One region of the Exiguobacterium sp. s16 genome, then DNA from elsewhere that is predicted to be linked to it. Evidence: riboswitches for the same ligand, from Rfam matches in the RefSeq annotation. Region 1 holds a riboswitch; each other region holds the start of a gene.
What was found. Region 1 has a riboswitch for S-adenosylmethionine ahead of msrA (peptide-methionine (S)-S-oxide reductase MsrA). Riboswitches for the same ligand answer to the same signal wherever they lie in the genome.
Positions count from the first base shown of each region.

Region 2: linked by a shared signal. The riboswitch ahead of mtnK (S-methyl-5-thioribose kinase) and the one ahead of msrA (peptide-methionine (S)-S-oxide reductase MsrA) in region 1 are both predicted to bind S-adenosylmethionine.
Region 3: linked by a shared signal. The riboswitch ahead of KNP86_RS03945 (methionine ABC transporter ATP-binding protein) and the one ahead of msrA (peptide-methionine (S)-S-oxide reductase MsrA) in region 1 are both predicted to bind S-adenosylmethionine.
Region 4: linked by a shared signal. The riboswitch ahead of KNP86_RS14075 (Na+/H+ antiporter NhaC family protein) and the one ahead of msrA (peptide-methionine (S)-S-oxide reductase MsrA) in region 1 are both predicted to bind S-adenosylmethionine.

Region 1 is NZ_JACSLM010000002.1:519,083-523,722, reverse strand. Features, by position in the region: gene rlmN (dual-specificity RNA methyltransferase RlmN) at 1-50, opposite strand, end outside; gene KNP86_RS06180 (amidase family protein) at 120-1,523, opposite strand; gene KNP86_RS06175 (hypothetical protein) at 1,635-1,796, shown strand; SAM riboswitch class I at 1,841-1,941, shown strand; gene msrA (peptide-methionine (S)-S-oxide reductase MsrA) at 2,005-2,517, shown strand; gene KNP86_RS06165 (GRP family sugar transporter) at 2,546-3,409, opposite strand; tRNA gene KNP86_RS06160 (tRNA-Ala) at 3,543-3,615, shown strand; gene KNP86_RS06155 (four-helix bundle copper-binding protein) at 3,731-4,063, shown strand; gene KNP86_RS06150 (3'-5' exonuclease) at 4,130-4,640, shown strand, end outside.
Region 2 is NZ_JACSLM010000003.1:152,861-157,500, forward strand. Features, by position in the region: gene KNP86_RS07755 (2-hydroxy-3-keto-5-methylthiopentenyl-1-phosphate phosphatase) at 1-144, opposite strand, end outside; gene KNP86_RS07760 (2,3-diketo-5-methylthiopentyl-1-phosphate enolase) at 141-1,298, opposite strand; SAM riboswitch class I at 1,369-1,470, opposite strand; SAM riboswitch class I at 1,676-1,778, shown strand; gene mtnK (S-methyl-5-thioribose kinase) at 1,860-3,014, shown strand; gene mtnA (S-methyl-5-thioribose-1-phosphate isomerase) at 3,011-4,045, shown strand; gene KNP86_RS07775 (sugar ABC transporter substrate-binding protein) at 4,038-4,640, shown strand, end outside.
Region 3 is NZ_JACSLM010000002.1:79,321-83,960, forward strand. Features, by position in the region: gene KNP86_RS03935 (PTS sugar transporter subunit IIC) at 1-944, opposite strand, end outside; gene KNP86_RS03940 (thioredoxin family protein) at 1,132-1,389, shown strand; SAM riboswitch class I at 1,843-1,948, shown strand; gene KNP86_RS03945 (methionine ABC transporter ATP-binding protein) at 2,027-3,055, shown strand; gene KNP86_RS03950 (methionine ABC transporter permease) at 3,045-3,707, shown strand; gene KNP86_RS03955 (MetQ/NlpA family ABC transporter substrate-binding protein) at 3,738-4,568, shown strand.
Region 4 is NZ_JACSLM010000011.1:42,617-47,256, forward strand. Features, by position in the region: gene KNP86_RS14070 (GGDEF domain-containing protein) at 145-1,824, shown strand; SAM riboswitch class I at 1,920-2,015, shown strand; gene KNP86_RS14075 (Na+/H+ antiporter NhaC family protein) at 2,068-3,369, shown strand; gene KNP86_RS14080 (TVP38/TMEM64 family protein) at 3,391-4,041, opposite strand; gene trhO (oxygen-dependent tRNA uridine(34) hydroxylase TrhO) at 4,264-4,640, shown strand, end outside.

The DNA.
Region 1 (4,640 bases):
CACGCTTCTGTCAGCTGATCGAACGTCAGCCCGTATATAGATGGTTTCATTGCTATCTGTCCTTTCTTCAATCCGCATACGTACCATTGTAGCGGACGTGGACGACGGGTGCAACGTTCTTATAACGGTGGAACGGGACGCGAAATATGCCGCTCGAACGCATACGCCAGACGGATCAAGTCACGTTCGGCATAACTCGTCCCGGTGAACGACAGGCCGAACGGCGCCCCGCTCGCTTTCAAGCGATATGGGATCGTGATGGTCGGATGCCCGGCTTTTGCCGCCATGTCATAGTTCAAATCGTGAGGCAAGACGAGCGCGTGCAACTGCTGTTCGTTTAATAGACGGTCGAGTCCGTCCGTCTTGGCGTCACGCACGTCATCGAGCCGGCGCGTCAAATAGGCCGCCTCGATGAGACGTCCCGACAATCTTTCCGCTTTCTCGAACGTCTTTTGTCCGTGCGGGATCGTCTCAGGATGTCTGTTGTTCCAGTCCATCAAATCCGACAACGTCTCGTATGGGAGCGTCGTCGTGGCCAGGTACGCCTCGATCCCGAGTTTGAACTCGTGGTACAAAATATCGCCTTGGTCGAGCGTATCATGGGCGGGCAGTTCGACTTCGACAAGGTCGATGCCGCTCTGTTTCAACAGCTCGGTCGCCTCACCGTATAATGCTTGTTCTTCTGCTGATAAATCAGCTTTGACGATCCCGACACGCATCCCGACCGCTTGGCGCTCGTCGAGGCACGTCCGATACGGCGGACCGGCCGGGAGGTTGAGTGTCGCCGGGTCCGCCGGGTCTTCCCCTACCATCGCCTCAAGTGCCCTTACCGCGTCTTCGAGCGTTCGTGCCATCGGTCCCGCCGTGTCTTGCGACCGCGAGATCGGGATGATGCCACTCCGACTGATGAGGCCGACGGTCGGTTTGATGCCGACGATGCCGTTGTGCACGCTCGGATGGATGATCGAGCCGCTCGTCTCGCTACCGACAGCGAGCAGTGTCAGGTTCGCTGCGACCGCAGAGGCCGAACCTGAGCTCGAACCTCCGACATCGAGCTTATCCCCATATGGATTGAGCGTCTGCCCACCGACGCCGCTCCAGCCGTTCGGCATGCCCTCGGTCAAAAAGTTGGCCCATTCGGACAAGTTCGCTTTCCCGAGGATGATGGCCCCGCTCGCTCGCAGGTTTTGGACGAGATTGGCGTCCCGGCCTGCGAAGTGATGCGCGAGTGCGACGGCCCCGGCCGTCGTCTTCATGAGTCCGGCTGTCTCGACATTGTCTTTGATCAAGACAGGAATGCCGAGTAGCGGCAAGCGTAGCCCGCGACGAAATGCCCGGTCAGCCGACTCGGCCTCGAACAAGGCGTCCGGGTTCACCTGGATGACCGCCTTCAGTTTGTCGTTGAACTGGGCGATCCGGGTCAAATAATAGGCCGTCACGTCACGCGCCGTGAACGTTCCTTCTTTATATCCGCGATGGGCGGTTTCGATATCGAGTTCCATAAAATCAAATGTGTCAGTCATATTGATTCCTCCTTTGGTCACTCGATGGTATTCGCTATCGACATTTGATTTCCTGTTTTCGTTCGCCAACGAATGTGTAACTTGGTACACTGAAAGAAAAGGGAGGTTACTATGAACCGTTCGTACGTACTCGTCTTATTGTCCGTCTTTGCCTTGTTCTTCTTACAGTTATATGCCGGGGACGCCCCGTATACGCTACCGCTCTCCATCGTGCTCGGCATCCTGATCCTCGGTGCCACCTTGCTCCAACTACGGCGCAAGCCAAACCGTTGACGCCGCTTCAAATCTGATGGTATGATGCTGTCACCAACTACATATCGATATCTTGAGTGAACGAGAGACCTGGCTCTATGACTTCACAGCAACCTGCTACGGCAAGGTGCTACTACCAGCAAGGCGATTGCCTTGGCCGATATGACAGAGCGCTCATGTCGATGACATGGGCGCTTTTTTTGGGAATGAACATGAGGGGGACTTATTAATGGAAAAAGCAACATTCGCAGGCGGCTGCTTTTGGTGCATGGTGACACCGTTCGAGGAACAGCCCGGCATCGAGTCGATCGTATCAGGTTATACGGGAGGTCACGTCGACGATCCGACGTATGAACAAGTGAAGACAGGGACGACAGGACACTATGAGGTCGTCGAGATCACGTTCGACCCGACGCTGTTCGCTTATGAGCGACTGCTCGAACTGTATTGGATTCAGACCGATCCGACCGATGACGGCGGTCAATTCCAAGACCGAGGCAGTCAATATGCGCCGGCCATCTTCCATCATACGGAAGAACAACGTGTGAAAGCAGAGCAGAGTCGCGACGCGCTCGCGGCGAGTGGACGTTTCCAACAGCCGATCGTCACGAAGATTTTACCGGCCGACACGTTCTATCCGGCCGAGGAGTACCATCAAGACTTCCATAAAAAAAATCCGGCCCACTATAAAGAGGACCGGAAAAAATCTGGGCGTGACGCATTCATCGAACAAGCCTGGTAAGCGAAAGACGGGTCGTCTGACCCGTCTTTTAGCTTTTGGCGATTCCGAGCATGAATCCGGCCACGACGATGAGGCCGATACCCATAAAGACGAAGACACGTTCTTTCGTCGTCTTCTCTTCTTTTAATAGATAGATCCCGCCGAGCGTCGCCACGACGACGTTCAATTGCGACAAGGCGAATGACGTCGCGATTCCGACTTCACCGCTCGACACGAACAGCCCGAAGTTCCCGATCCCCCAGGCGATCCCGGCCAAGATGTTTTTGAACGTCTTCGGATCGAACTTCTTCACATCTTTCTCACGCAGGCTGAACAACAGCGCCGCGACGAACATCCCGACCGACTGTGGCAAGATCGCCGTGATCCCGTCGACCTCGAAATAGTTCGTCAGGACGGCGTACGTCACGTAACCGATACTCGACACGAGCAGAACGAGCAAGCCTTTCTTCAAGGCGCCGCTGCTGTCGCCGTCTTTGTTCTGCTGATACGACGTCAACGCAGCCCCAATCACGATGAGAACGAGCGCCGAAAATCCGAGCCATAGTTCGGTCGTCGTTTTCCAGTCTCCGAGGACGATGACACCGAACAACGATGTACCGAGAAGCTGCATGCCGGTGCTGATCGGCATCGCCTTCGAGACACTTAAAATTTGAAACGATTGGAACTGTAAATATTGTCCGAGTGCCCAAAACGCGCCGGAGATGAATCCGGTCACGATTGCGAGCGTCGTGAACCCGGGATTGAACACGAGTGCGATAATGACCGCCATCACCATCGCCCCGATTGTCGTCCCGATCAACTGTTGAATCGGCTTCCCGCCGACCTTTGAGACGATGAGCGGGATGCTCCCCCACATCAAGGCAGGTAAGAGTGCGAGTAAAATCATTTCCATACATGACACCTGCTTTCGTAATATAACATCATTTGTGATTTTCCCACGTTCAGTGCTGATTAAACTTTGTTCAAAAAAATTAAAAATAGCCATTGCCAAATGTTTTACTAGGATGATATAATAATTTTCGAACGGGGCATTAGCTCAGCTGGGAGAGCGCCACGCTGGCAGCGTGGAGGTCAGCGGTTCGAGCCCGCTATGCTCCATTATTGAAGTCACCACTCATTTGAGGGGTGACTTTTTTTGCGTCGCCGCTCGGTTTAACTCATCCGCTAGCGGGTAATGATTGTAAGACATCATTATTCTAAAGGGGGACTTATCATGGACCGAGCCTCTGTCGAAGAGACCATTTTAGCCGTCATCGACTGTATGCGGGCAAGCAATCATTGTTTCTCAAAATGCTTACAAGAAGAAGATTTGTTGATGGTCGCCGAGTGTATCCGGCTGACGAAAGAATGTTCGGAAGTGTGTGCACTCGCCTTGAACGCGCTCGAGACCGATTCGGCTTTCACCAAACCGATTGGTGCACTCTGCGCCCAGGTGTGTGACACGTGCGCCGTCGAATGTGGCCGCCACTTGCACGACCATTGCCAACGCTGTGCCGAAGCATGTCTCCGCTGTGCCGAAGCATGCCGCAACCTCGTGGCCGCATAATCGCTTTTTAGTCTAACGATATGTTAGACTTTTTTTATACTTGTTTTTACGAGAAAGGGATTAATTATGCCACATTCAATTCTTGCCATCGACGTCGAGACGGCGAACCGCGATAGTCGCAGCATCTGCTCTGTCGGCTGGAGCCTGCTTGTCGACGGTGAAATCATCGAAACGAACCAACTGCTCGTCAATCCGGAGGAAGACTTCGATGCCGGCAATATCCGGGTCCATGGCATCCGGCCGAGCGATGTCTGGGACGCCCCAGCGTTACCCGAGGTGCTCGAACAGCTCTATCCGACGCTGCGGGATGTCGACCTCGTCATGGCACACAACGCATCGTTCGATATGGGCGCGTTCAAGAAAGCGATCGCCAAATACGATTTATATACGTTTCCGACGATCGAGTACGGCTGTACCGTCAAGTTGTCGAGAAAACTGTATCCAGGTCTGCCGAATCACAAGCTGAACACGATGGCGGAATATTTGAACGTCCCGTTCATGCATCACGATGCGGCTGAAGATGCTCGCGTCTGTGCCCTGCTCATGCGCGACATGATGCAGAAGACCGGGATCCATG
Region 2 (4,640 bases), on a different contig from region 1:
CCCGGATCGGATGGAAATCCGTTGCTCGAGGACCGCGTCTTTCAACTCGACCCAAGCCGGCGGGGCGAACGCCTTCATCAACGCGATGATATTGTCTTCCGCCGTAATCGTCCCGTCAAAGTCGCAGAGGATATGGGCCGTCATCGTGACGCCCACGCCTTCAACGCGGTATCGAGCTCGTCCGTCTGCCCTTCGGTTTGACCGAGTACGTGAGCGATGGCTTGTCGGAACGCACGAGCCCCGGCGGCTGCACCGTCCGGATGACCGTGAATGCCACCGCCGGCGTTGATGACGACATCCGTCCCGAAGTCCCGAATGATATCGGCGACGAGTCCCGGATGAATCCCCGCGGACGGGACCGGCAAAATCGGCTTCGACCAATGTGGTTCGGCACTCTGGTCACGAATCACGAACGCCTCGTCGCGCGGTGTCGCAAGTGAGCCGTACGGTGACGGGAAGAGCGTCAAATCGCCCCCGGCGAGGCGAGGGAGTTTACCGAGCAAAAGCGAATGACTGATTGATCCGGTCAAGGCGCCGGCAAAGGCCGGATGTGCCAAGATCGGGACGTGGATATCCGGATCGTTCGCGAGTTCGCGCAGTGCGTCGAGACCGTACGTATAGACGTTGAACAGGAGCGCCGTCGCACCGGCCTCGATGAGACGGAGCGCCTGGTCACGCAGACCGAACACGGGGCCGCTCAGCGTGATGGCGTACAGGACGCGTTTCCCGGTCGCCTCGAAGTGGGCTTGAATGACGTCCGCTCCGATCCGGGCCCGTTCAAGCGACGGGGTGAGCGGGTTGTCGTATAAAATCTCGTCGTCTTTGACGATATCGATGCCACCGGCGAACTGATCGCGGAGTTGCTGCTCGAGAAACGCGAGGTCACGGCCGATGACGCCTTTGAAGATGCTCATGACGAGCGGGCGATCCTGAACGCCGAGCAACTCACGAATCCCGTCGACACCGAACTTGGCGCCTTTGAAATCAGAGGCGAGCGTCTCCGGCAACGTCAAATCGATTAATCGGACCGAATCATCGAGGGACAGTTTCCCGAACGTCGTCGTCAAGATGGATGAAAAGTCAGGGCTGACATTATGTAACGGATAGCGGATCGTGAAGCGGCTCGTCGTGTCCGTATGTGTGGTTGATACGACCTCACCTCGGAACGCCTGTAACTGCTCTTGCTCTAAGTGAGGCAAGTCCGTCCATGTGCCGACGGTCAGCTCGAGGGCGATCTTGTTGGCGACGGTCGCGACCGCGTCCGTCCGTTTGATTTCATATGTGGCAGTGATACTCATATGGTTCCTCCTTCCAGGCAAACAAAAATGACCCCATGCCGAGGCAAGAGGTCATCATAAAAAAAATGAACTCTTATCTCTCAGCTTACGCTGCAAGAATTAGCACCGTGCCATCTCTGGTCGGTTGCTGCGACATCATCGGGCTTGTCCCTCCGTCTGCTCTTGATAAGAATGTGATTTGAAGTTGTGAAATTTAATTGAATTTTTGCACAGAATCGTCACATCGTCAATTCCTTTTTTTCCAAAAAAAATATTTTGGAAAGTTGTTTCCATATATGCACAAAAAAAGACGAAGTTGCATCGGGAAATTGCCGTTGACAATCGTGACGTCGAGTCCGTAATATTCAGCACATAAGTTCACCGAATCGAATAAACCACTCTTATCGCGAGTTGGCAGAGGGAATTGGCCCGATGACGCCGCAGCAACCGACCACTAGGCACGGTGCTACATCCACCAGACGAATGTCTGACAGATGAGAGGAACAACCAGTTTGGCTGTGCCTCTTTCTCGCGGAGAAAGGGGCTTTTTTTATGGGCAACGTACAGGAAGGGGAAAACATTATGTCATATCAACCATTTACAGAACAGACCGTCGTCGAGCATGTGAAAACGTTGGGGTTAATCGAAGACGGAGGCATCACGCATTGCGAGGAGATCGGGGACGGCAATTTGAACCTCGTTTTCCGCATCCGACAAGGCGAAACGAGTCTCATCGTCAAACAAGCGCTCCCATATGCGAAAGTCGTCGGCGAAAGTTGGCCGCTCACACTTGAACGGGCGTGGATCGAGCAGTTGGCGTTGCGCGAATTCGCCAACGTCGTCCCTCGTTTCGTGCCAGTCGTGCTTGGCAGTGACCGCCCGCTCGCCTACACGATTTTAGAGGACCTGTCAGATTTTGAGATCGTTCGGACTGGCTATTTGGAAGGGAAAACGTATCCTGAACTTGCCCGCCATGTCGGTGAATTTTTAGGCGAGACGCTGTTCGCGACGTCGGATTACGCGGCCGGGCCGATCGCGAAGAAGCGGATTGAACGTGACTATTACAACCCGGAACTGTGTGACATCACCGAGAAACTCATCTTTACCGACCCGTTCAAAGACGCGGAGTCGAACAACATCGAGACGGCGCTGCGAGAAGATGTCGAACGCCTTTGGCAAGACCAAGCGCTCAAAGTCGAGGTGACGAAACTGAAAGTCGGCTTTGTCACGAAACATGAGGCACTCCTGCACGGAGACCTACATACGGGCAGCATCTTCGCGACTCAACAAGAGACGAAAATCATCGATCCAGAGTTCGCGTTTTACGGACCGTTCGGCTTCGACCTCGGCCAAATCATCGCCCATTTGACGCTGTCGACGTTCCATGACCCGCTCAAACGCTTCGAGCGTTTCACGGACGTCTTGACGGTGTGGGAGACGTTCGAGAAGACGTTTCGGGCCAATTTTGAACGCGCCGTCGAGCCGTTCAACACGATTGGTTTCGTCGACGAGTTGTTGCGGACGATTTTCAGCGACACGATCGGCTACGCCGGTTGCGAACTCATTCGCCGTGCCGTCGGACTGGCCGGTGTCGCCGATCTCGAGACGTTGCCGGAAGCGACGCGGCTCGAACGAAAACGTGACGCGCTCGCCCTCGGGACGGCGCTCATTAAAGAACGCCACAGCGTCGAATCGATTGACGACTTGGTGACACTCCTGTCGGGGGTGCGCGTATGACGGTTCAAAACATCCGTTTCCATTCACAGACAGACGAACTCATCGTATTGGATCAGACGTTGTTGCCGCATGAAGAGCGGTACGTGACGATTGAGACGCTCGAACAGGCCGAACATGCCATCGAGACGCTCCAAGTCCGCGGCGCCCCGGCCATCGCATACTTCGGGGCGTTCGTCCTCGCCAAAGAGGCGGGCCGGTTAGTCGACGATCCGGACTTTACGCGTCGGCTCGACCTCGTCGGACGCCGCTTGATCGCGACCCGGCCGACAGCGGTCAATCTGCAAAACGTGATCGAATCGCTCCTTGATTTAAATGTCGGGGACGACTTCGAGGCGATTGCCGAGGAAATCAAACGCCGCGCCATCGCTTTGTACGACCGGGACGTCGATACGTACCGGGCCATCGGCGAGCATGCACTGACGGTGTTGCCGGCCGGGGGGAACGTGTTGACGACCTGCAACGCCGGTGCCATCGCGACATCGCGTTACGGGACGGCGCTCGCCCCGTTTTACGTCGGAAAAGAACGCGGTGTATCCTTCAACGTCTTCGCCTGTGAGACGCGGCCGCTCCTGCAAGGGGCACGCCTCACCGTCTGGGAGCTCGACCGGGCCGATATCGACGTGACGCTCATCACCGACAATATGGCGGCTTGGACGATTCAGTCGAAACGAGTCGATGCCATCATCGTCGGAGCCGACCGCATCACACGGACGGGGCACGTCGCCAATAAAATCGGGACGTTGCAGCTCGCCGTCCTCGCCAAGCATTACGGCATTCCGTTCTACGTCGCTGCGCCGCATTCGACGTTCGATTTGACGGCGGATGACACGATTGAAATCGAGGAGCGGAACCCGTCAGAAGTCACACATATCGGTGGTCAACCGACGGCGCCCGTCGGCATCACCGTCTTCAATCCGGCGTTCGACGTCACGACGCCCGATCTCATCACCGGACTCATCACCGAGGCGGGTGTGTTCGAACCGACAGAGGCCGCCATCACACATCATGTAGGGGGAACGATTCATGTCTAAAAAACTCTTGATTTTGTTATTCACATTCGTCTTGGCGCTCGTCGGTTGCACGAACGAGCAAGCGGCCCCATCGAAGCCGGCCGAGAAGACGGCAGAGACGAAACCCGTCTCGGTCTCGAACGGGACGTTGCCAAAAGATATCGATGTCGCCCTCATCATGCAGATGTCGATCGGGACGTTCTCGTCGCAGTATATCAATGGGGTGACGGAACAAGTCGAATCGTTCGGCGGCAACGTGAAAGTGTACAACGCCGACAACGATCTGTCGAAGATGGCGAGTTACGTCGACACGGCGACGACGCAAGGCGTCGATGTCATCTTGATTGACCATGGCCGCGCCGATGCATTGAAAGAACCGGTCCAACGCGCACTCGACAAAGGCATCAAAGTCGTCGCGTTCGACAATGATTTGACGAACGACGGGGTGACGGTCATCGACCAGGACGACTATTCGCTCGCTTGGCGTTCGCTCAAGGCACTGGCCGAAGATTTGGACGGCGAAGGCAAAATCGTCACGATTTGGGTCGGTGGCTTCACACCGATGGAACGACGCCACACGATTTATGATGCGTTCTTGAAACGCTACCCAGGCATC
Region 3 (4,640 bases), 440 kb from region 1:
ACGAGCATGACGTTCCAGAGCGCGAACCCTCCCGGCATCAAATGCAAGGCGTTGATTGGCCCGATGAGGCCGGAGACGCCGAAACCGGCACTGATCGGCGTGCCTTCGATCCGAAGGATGCCTGCGAGCGCTCCGAGGATGGCCGCATTGGCGAGTACGGGCAACATCATGATCGGACGACGGACGAAGTTCGCCATTTGAATCTTCGGTGACCCGAGGAAGTGGGCGATCGACGTTCCCGTCGCGTTCATCTGCCAGCCGGCGATGGCGAGACCGAAGCCGGCGGCGACGACCCCTAAGTTGGCGGCCCCGGCCGCGACACCAGACAGACTGATCGCTGTGGCGATGCCGACCGTCGAGATTGGCGAGACGATGATGAGCGAGAACGCCATCGCGATCAACATACCCATCACAATCGGCTGCAGTTCCGTCATCGTCATAATGATCGTCCCGACGTATGTGGTGATTTGTGAGATGTAAGTGAGCAGGAACGCCCCGATTCCTCCGGCGACGACGATGACCGTCATCGGTAAGACGAGTACCGTGTATGTCTTCAAGCGTGGCGACAACTGCATGACGAGGAACGTCGCGAGAGCGGCCGTCACACCGGCCGTGATGACGTCACCGATTCCAGCCATGAGGAACGCCCCTTCTTCGATGCGGATGGCGCCGCTCCCGACTTGGGTCGCGATGCCGATCGTGCCGGCCTCGAGTGCCGAGCGTCCGAACTGCATGGCGACGGCGACACCGATGATGACCGGTAAGAGACGCATCGCGATTGTCGTCGCATCTAAGATGAACTGCAGTGACGGAACATAAGGTAAGATGGCTTTCGTTAATTCACCGAGCAAGGCGCTCGGGATGAGGGCGATGAGGATGGCAAGACTGAGGCCGTTCAAGACGTTCATCAAAAACTGTTTTCTGGTAAGCTTCTCTTCCGTCATTGGGGATTCACCTGTCCTTTTCTACTGGTATGCTGTTATGTACAAAAGCAATAAAGTTAATGACCATACTATGCCTCTTTCTAGCAAGCGTCAATATAAAATGTTGAAATGTTCAGAATTTTCCATTTGAGCACAACTTTTGAACCGACCGGTCCGGATTCATATACTTAGAGGAGAGGTGAGAACAATGATTACTGACGGATTCTTATATATATACGCCCCGATGTGCGGTACATGCGCCGTGGCCGAGCGGATGCTCTCGGTCGTCGAGGCCGTCGACCCCGAACTCCAGATTGAAAAGCGCGATGCCAACTTTATCCCGAACGAGCTCGAGGTGTATCAAGTCATGAGCGTCCCGGCGCTATTGAAGCTGGAAAATGGCCAAGTTCGCGATCGTTTGTATGCGTTTCAAAACGTCCAGCACGTCCTATCTTTCGTCAAATGAGATAGGATGATTAGAATAATCTGAAAATTTTAAATAATCAGTTGACACAGAAAGTTCACGAATGATATATTCATTACAACATCTTACTTGAACACAACATAGGTCGAGATTTTCCCGTCAGCAAGACGTTTTCGAACAACCGTTGCATGAGCTTACGCGATTTCAGGTGGACCTTCCCTTCGATTGTCCCCCAAAAAAATCAAGCGTCGGGGCACCGGTCGCGTAATTGCATGGTCCGTTCGAAGACCGAGTGATGATCGGGTAAAAATCCCCCATATAAGGATGAATGCTCTGATCGGGCAAAAGAGGTTCATCTATGGGTTGTCCTTCAGTGACTCAAGGTGCTACGTTCTGTGTCATCCTCGGATGGCACCTTTTTTAATTTGTCTGAAAAAAATAGTTTGACATGAAAATAATGTGTCGCTATGATAAAGCTAATCAAATACGCAACCACTCTTATCAAGAGAGGCTGAGGGACTGGCCCTATGACGCCCAGCAACCGCGGAGCAATCCGAAATGGTGCTAATTCCAGCAAGGTGTAAACCTTGGAAGATGAGAGCAATCGTTGTCCGTACCGATAAAGTACGCACGTTTGCTCAAACGTGCGTACTTTTTTTGTTGTCAGGAGGGAAATGGATTGATTCAACTACGCAATGTGGCCAAATGGTTCGATACGAAAAACGGTCGGGTCCAGGCGGTCGATGATGTGTCGCTTACCATCGAAAGCGGCGAAATTTTTGGAATAATCGGATATTCAGGGGCGGGGAAGTCGACGCTCATCCGCTTGCTCAACCGACTCGAGGCACCGTCTAGCGGTGAAATCGTGGTCGCCGGCAGCGAGCTGACGAAGCTCACGCCTAAGGAACTACGCGGGGTACGTAAAAACGTCTCGATGGTGTTCCAACACTTCAACCTATTATGGTCGCGCACGGTCGCTGAGAACATCAGCTTCCCGCTCGAGCTCATCGGGGTACCGGCCAGCGAACGCAAACGCCGCGTCCAAGAACTTGTCGAACTCGTCGGCTTAGGCGGACGGGAAGACAGCTATCCGTCGCAACTATCGGGCGGTCAAAAGCAGCGAGTCGGGATAGCCCGTGCGCTCGCTACGAATCCAGAAGTGCTCCTCTGCGATGAAGCGACGAGCGCACTCGACCCGAAGACGACCGATTCGATTCTCGAACTGCTCGTCAGCATCAATAAAAAGCTCGGATTGACGATCGTCCTCATCACCCATGAGATGCACGTCATCCAAAAGATTTGCCACCGCGTCGCCGTCATGGAGGCCGGGAAGGTCGTCGAGACCGGACAAGTCGCCGAGGTGTTCCAACATCCGGAACAGCCGATCACGAAAGAGTTCGTCAAACAGATCGGCGCGGTCGAAGACATGTCGCTCACGTTCGAGCACTTGAAAGCGCGTTATCCGAGCGGTCAAATCGTCAAGCTCAAATTCTTGAACGAGACGGCCGAGCAACCGATTCTGTCAGAAGTGTTGAAGCAACATGACATCGGCTTCAACATCATCGGCGGGAACGTGACGCAGTCACAAGTCGGTGCCCTCGGGACATTATTCATCCAATTGATCGGAGAGCCGGCTGAAGTCGAGCGGGCCATCGCCTCAATCCGGTCGCAGGCAGTGGAAGTGGAGGTAGAAAGCGATGTTTCCTAATGTAGATTGGCAAGTCATGCTCGAGCAAACGTGGGAGACGCTCTATATGACGCTCGTCGCCGGAGCCGCGACGTTCGTCATCGGTCTCGCCCTCGGGATGCTCTTATACGTCACGAACGAACCGCTCATGATGAAAAACCGTCCGATTTACACGGTCATCAGCGCAATCGTCAACGTGTTCCGGTCGATCCCGTTCATCATTTTGATCATCTTGCTCATCCCGTTCACGTTACTCGTCGTCGGGACGATGCTCGGATCGACGGCAGCGTTGCCGGCGCTCATCATCGGTGCGGCTCCGTTCTATGCGCGGATGGTCGAGCTCGCCCTTCGTGAAGTCGACCGCGGCGTCATCGAGGCGGCTGAATCGATGGGTGCGACAAAATGGCAAATCGTCTATAAAGTGTTGTTCCCAGAAGCATTGCCGGCCATCGTGTCAGGCATCACGGTCACGATCGTCGCGATCGTCGGTTATACGGCGATGGCAGGGGTCGTTGGGGGCGGGGGACTCGGGAACTTGGCGTTCCTCGAAGGGTTCCAGCGCTCACAGAGTGACGTCACGTTCGTCGCGACCGTCTTAATCTTGGTTATCGTCTTCGTCATCCAGTTCATCGGCGATCGACTCGTATCAGTAATTGACAAGCGTTCCGCTTGATCTAAATAGAAAATTTGGAGGGGTTTTATAATGAAATCATGGAAAACAGTACTCGGATTGACAGCAGCTTCAGCACTCACGATTCTCGCGGCTTGCGGCGGAGATTCAGAATCAGGTTCGGGCGATGACAAGACGCTCGTCGTCGGTGCGTCAAACGTCCCGCACGCTGAGATTTTAGAGCACATTCAAGACGACTACGAAGAGAAGGGCTATACGCTCGAAATCAAGAAGTTCCAAGACTACGTCCTCCCGAACAAAACGCTCGCGGACGGCGAACTCGACGCGAACTACTTCCAACACGAGCCGTACCTCGAGTCGCAAATGGCTGAGAACAAAGACTACAAATTCGCATCAGCCGGCGGCGTCCACATCGAGCCGATTGGTGTCTACTCACAAGACTACAAATCACTCGATGAGCTGCCAGAAGGCGCTGAAATCATCATGAGTTCGTCAGTCGCTGACCACGGACGAATCCTCACGATGCTCCAATCAGAAGGCTTACTCACGCTCGCAGAAGGCAAGACGACGGACGCGACGGTTTCAGACATCGTCGACAATCCGAAAAATTTGGAGTTCAAGACGGACGTTGAAGCGGCACTTCTCCCGCAAGCGTTCAACAACGGTGAAGGGGACGCGGTCCTCATCAACACGAACTACGCGATCGATGCCGGCCTCAACCCGCTCGAAGACGCGATCGCCCTCGAAGGCGAAGACTCACCTTACGTCAACTTGATCGTCACACGTGAAGGCGACGAAGACGACGAGCGCGTCAAGGCACTCCTTGAAGTCCTCACATCAGAAGAGACACAACAGTGGATCTTGGACGAATACAAAGGTGCAGTCGTACCGGTCAAACAATAATTGTCGTCAAGGCTCGGGACATCCCGGGCCTTTTTTGTTTGGAGTAGTTTTGACGCACCAATAGAAGTACAC
Region 4 (4,640 bases), on a different contig from region 1:
GTTGAAAAGCAATTTCATTATAGAGGATATTTCATATAGACTCAATGCTAGAATTCCGCCATTATGATGAATAGGCAGGACTCGGGCATGATTGTGCCGAATCTCCTACCATACATATCGAATTTTCCCACATAGGAGGGAACCATGAACCATTTTCGCAAGATGTCCGTCCTTGGTTGGAGCATATGGAGTGTTTTACTCATATCGACGATCACCTTGTTCGCCACAGGCGTATTGAACATACCCGCCATCGAGCCGTTGCCGTTCATCTTGATCGCGCTCCTTGTCATCATTTTTCAAATGGACTCCATCGAACGGAAAGGCGTCTACTTCACGTTTTCGGAAAGTATCGTCCTCATCATTTTCTTGTTTTTTGATTTCGAGACGGCGCTTTTCGTCAATCAGATTGGTCTCCTCGTCTTCCAGTTCGTAAACTTGAAACCGCGCGTCGCGCTTCGACGCTTCCGCTTCACGTATCCTTGGAACGCCATCACGTCTTTCTTGGAGATTGCCATCCCAGCCGGTGTTTACTTGGCACTTGGTGGTGTGACCGGTCTCGGCTTCTATTCTCAAGACTCGTTCCTGCCGCTCGCCGGTTTGATTCTGGCCATCATCTTGAACACGATCGTGCAAAAGTATCAAGTCGGTTGGTGGTTCCGCGTCGACATCCCGGTCCGCGATTTTCTGAGCATCGCGTTTTATACGTATATCGTCAGTCTCGTCTTCATTTTGGCGGCCTCGTTGTTCCGGGAGACGAATTTACTCGTCGTCAGCAGCATCGCTGCCGCGTTGACGTTCTTCATCAAGCGGCTCATCATCCAAAAAGGCCGGCAAGACGCCTTTAAATCGTTGATTGAACAGTATGACGAGGCAAAAGAAGCCGTGTCGTTATCGCAGAGCGAGGCGCAAGCCATCGAAGTGTTTCTCAGTCAATGTGAGCGGCTCAATCACTATGACGAAGGGTTCGTCGAGTTTAAACTGTTCGACCGTACCCTGTACTTTGATTTGAAGACGCGTCAGCCGATTGACCGTCACATCGTGTTCGATTTGCTCGATCACGCTTATCCGAACGAAGCCTCGGTCGAATATGAGATGCGCTTCGAATGGGACGCACCACTGTCGAACGAATTTGACGACGACTATCATAGTTTCATCTCGGTTCGGTCCGAGGAGATCGAAGGGATTCGCACGTGGCTCGTCATGACGGGTGAACACGTCTATGGGTATCCCTCGACCATCCAACGTGAAATCGTCAAACTTCTCAAGTCGTTCAACCGGACGATCAGCCGTTGCCATGAGCGCGACCGTCTTTACACGGAAAGTCGGACCGACAGCTTGACGCTGCTCGCGAATGCACGCGCGTTTTACGAATACGGGATTCAACAAATCTCGGACGGTTCGATGTATCCGATTTCGGTCGCGATGCTCGACATCGACTTTTTCAAAAAAATCAACGATTTGCACGGACATCAAGTCGGGGACAGTGTGCTCCAAGAGTTTGGACGGCGGATTCGCCAGGCACTCCGCACCGAAGATTTTGCCGCCCGTTACGGCGGTGAAGAGTTCATCTTGCTATTGAATCGTTGCGATGTCGAACAGGCAATCGAGATCGCCGAACGGATCCGGCAACAAATCGAGAACAAACCGTTCCACGTCGACGGAATCGATATCCCCGTCACCGCTTCGATCGGTGTCGACACGATTCAGGCGTTCGGTGACAAACGCCTCGACGATACGATCCGGAACGCTGACCGGGCCCTCTACGTCGGCGGGAAGTACGCCGGACGCAACCGCGTCGCCCATTACAATTTCTTAACGACTTGACTCACCCCCACGTTCACCGCGTGGGGTTTGCTATTGACAAGCGGATTTGAAACAGGTACGTTAGGGAACGTGTCTTATAACTAAATATCACAACTTTTTTATCAAGAGAGACTGAGGGACTGGCCCAGTGACGTCTCGGCAGCGGGTAACCTGTGCCAAATCCAGCGAGCAGTCTGCTCGAAAGATGAAAAAAGTGTTTTCTTGTAGAGAGAGCCTTTTTTCAGAAGGCTCTCTTTTTATTTTATGAATGAGGTGAATCGATTGGAACAACCGACAGCTAACAAATGGGCACTATTGCCTTTGCTCGTCTTCCTCGTCTTCTTTATCGGGGCAGGCATCTACTATAACGACTTTTATAAATTCCCGGTCCTGATCGCGGCGTTGATCGCGGTCATCGTCGCGGCGATGATGACGAAAGGCAGCGTCACTCAGACGGTCGAGCGTGTCGCCCAAGGCGCGGGGAACCCCGGCATTTTGATCATGGTCTTCATCTTCTTGCTCGCCGGAGCGTTCTCGAGTGTCGCCGAAGCAATCGGCGCAATCGACGCGACCGTCAATGCGGCGCTGACATTTTTACCGTCCTCGCTTCTACTGAGCGGTTTATTCGTCATCGCGGCTTTCATCTCGATGGCGATGGGAACGTCGACGGGCACGATTGCCGCCCTCGCCCCGATCGCGCTCGGTATCCACGAAGAAAGTGGCGTCAATATCGCCATCGCGGCGGCTGCCGTCGTCGGTGGTGCCATGTTCGGGGACAACTTGTCGTTCATCTCGGACACGACAATCGCTGCCGTCCGGACCCAGCGTACCAATATGCGTGACAAATTCCGAACCAACTTTTGGATTGTCCTCCCGGCCGCCATTATCACAATCGTCCTCTTATCGGTGTTATCGAGTGGAGAATCGACTGTCGATGCAGCCACGTTCGAATGGTATAAACTCATTCCATACCTCGCCGTCATCGCTCTCGCCTTGACCGGGTTGAACGTCATTCTCGTTTTGCTTGGCGGGATTGCCTTGACCGGCATCATCGGTTTGATCGATGGGAGTTTGGCTGTCACTTCATACGTCACGGCTATGGCAGACGGGATGATGGGTATGGCCGAGATTTCGCTCTTGACGCTCCTCATGGGCGGACTCGTCGGACTCATCTCGCATAACGGCGGGCTCACTTACTTGCGTGACGCGCTCACGTCGCGGATTCAAAAACGTGCCGGTGCCGAATGGAGCATCGCCGGGCTCGTCAGCGCGACGAACGTCGCGACGGCGAACAACACGATTTCGATTCTCGTGGCCGGTCCGCTCGCCGCCAATATCGCCGACACGTATGACATCGAGCGAAAGAAATCAGCGAGTGTGCTCGACATCTTCTCGTGTGGCGTCCAAGGCCTGTTGCCTTATGGGGCACAGCTGCTCATCGCCGCCGAATTGACGAATACGGCGTCACCAGCGCTCGTCCCGTATATGTTCTATCCATTCCTGCTCTTCATTTGCGGAGGGCTGGCCATCGTCTTTAACTTCCCGCGTTTCAAAAAGCGCGCCTGACCAAAACGACCCTTTGAAGCACTAGCTTCGAAGGGTCGTTTGACGTTTCGTTTCACGTTCACGTTGAAGTTGTTCGTTGCGTTTTTTGAAGGCGCGCCGCTTGAGCAATTCCTCGAGGCCACGGCTGATCGCCCAAAGAACAAACAGTAACAGTCCAAGCATCGATAAGCGGAACGGACTTTGAATAAACTCTTCCCACTGGTCACCAATGACCGAAAAAATCAAGACGACAAGCAGTTTCCCGAACCCCGCCGCCATGATGAATGTCCGAAGCGGCATTTGAATGAGGGCAAGTAAGTATGTGATCAAACTGACCGGGATGAACGGGAGCGAATATAAAAACCCAAGCGAGATCGGGCTCATATGGTTGATGCGTTCCAGCCAATATACCCCTTGTTTATGTTTTTCGAGCCACCGTGTCATCGGTTTACGGAATACGTAACGGACGGCTGTAAAGACAAGAATCGTCCCTAGTAAACTACCGACCCAAGACAATAACGTCCCGAGCAAGAACCCATACGTGGCCGCGTTCGCCGAAATGATGAGGACGAGCGGAAGAAATGGAAAGATCGCCTCAAGGAACGGCGCCCCTAGTCCTGCCCATGGGCCTCCCGGAAGCTCTTGCAGCCATTCAATCAGTTGGATAATCCATTGTTGGAGTGATGTGAGCATATCAGTTTCCACCTTCGACTTTCATTAATACCTTTTACCCGATTTCGCTCAGGAAGACGCATCCCCCTGCACGCCAGTAAAAAAAATAAAAAGTATTTGCGAAATTTCGCTGTGATATCTATCATATAATATGGACTTGTGGTTGCAGGCAAGTCCGCTCGTCGAACGACACAACCCAACGTTCGTTTTCCTGCAAAAAACTGAACACAGGGGAGTAATAACATGGAAACAAAACCAATGCGGGTCTTGCTGTACTATAAGTACGTCAACATCGAAGACCCAGAAACGCTCACACAAGAGCACCTCAAGTATTGTAAGGACCTTGGCATCAAAGGACGGATCTTGATTTCTTCCGAAGGAATCAACGGAACGTGCTCTGGGACTTGGGAACAGACCGAGCAATACATGAACGACTTGAAAGCGAACCCGCTTTTCAGCGATATCGAGTTCAAAATCGATGAAGTCGAAGAGCATGCGTTCAAAAAAATCTTTGTCCGTCATAAGAAAGAGCTTGTGACGTGGCGCTTTGATGGTGAGTTCGACGTTCCTAAACAGCACGGTGCGTACCTCGAACCGGCAGAATGGAAAGAGATGATGAA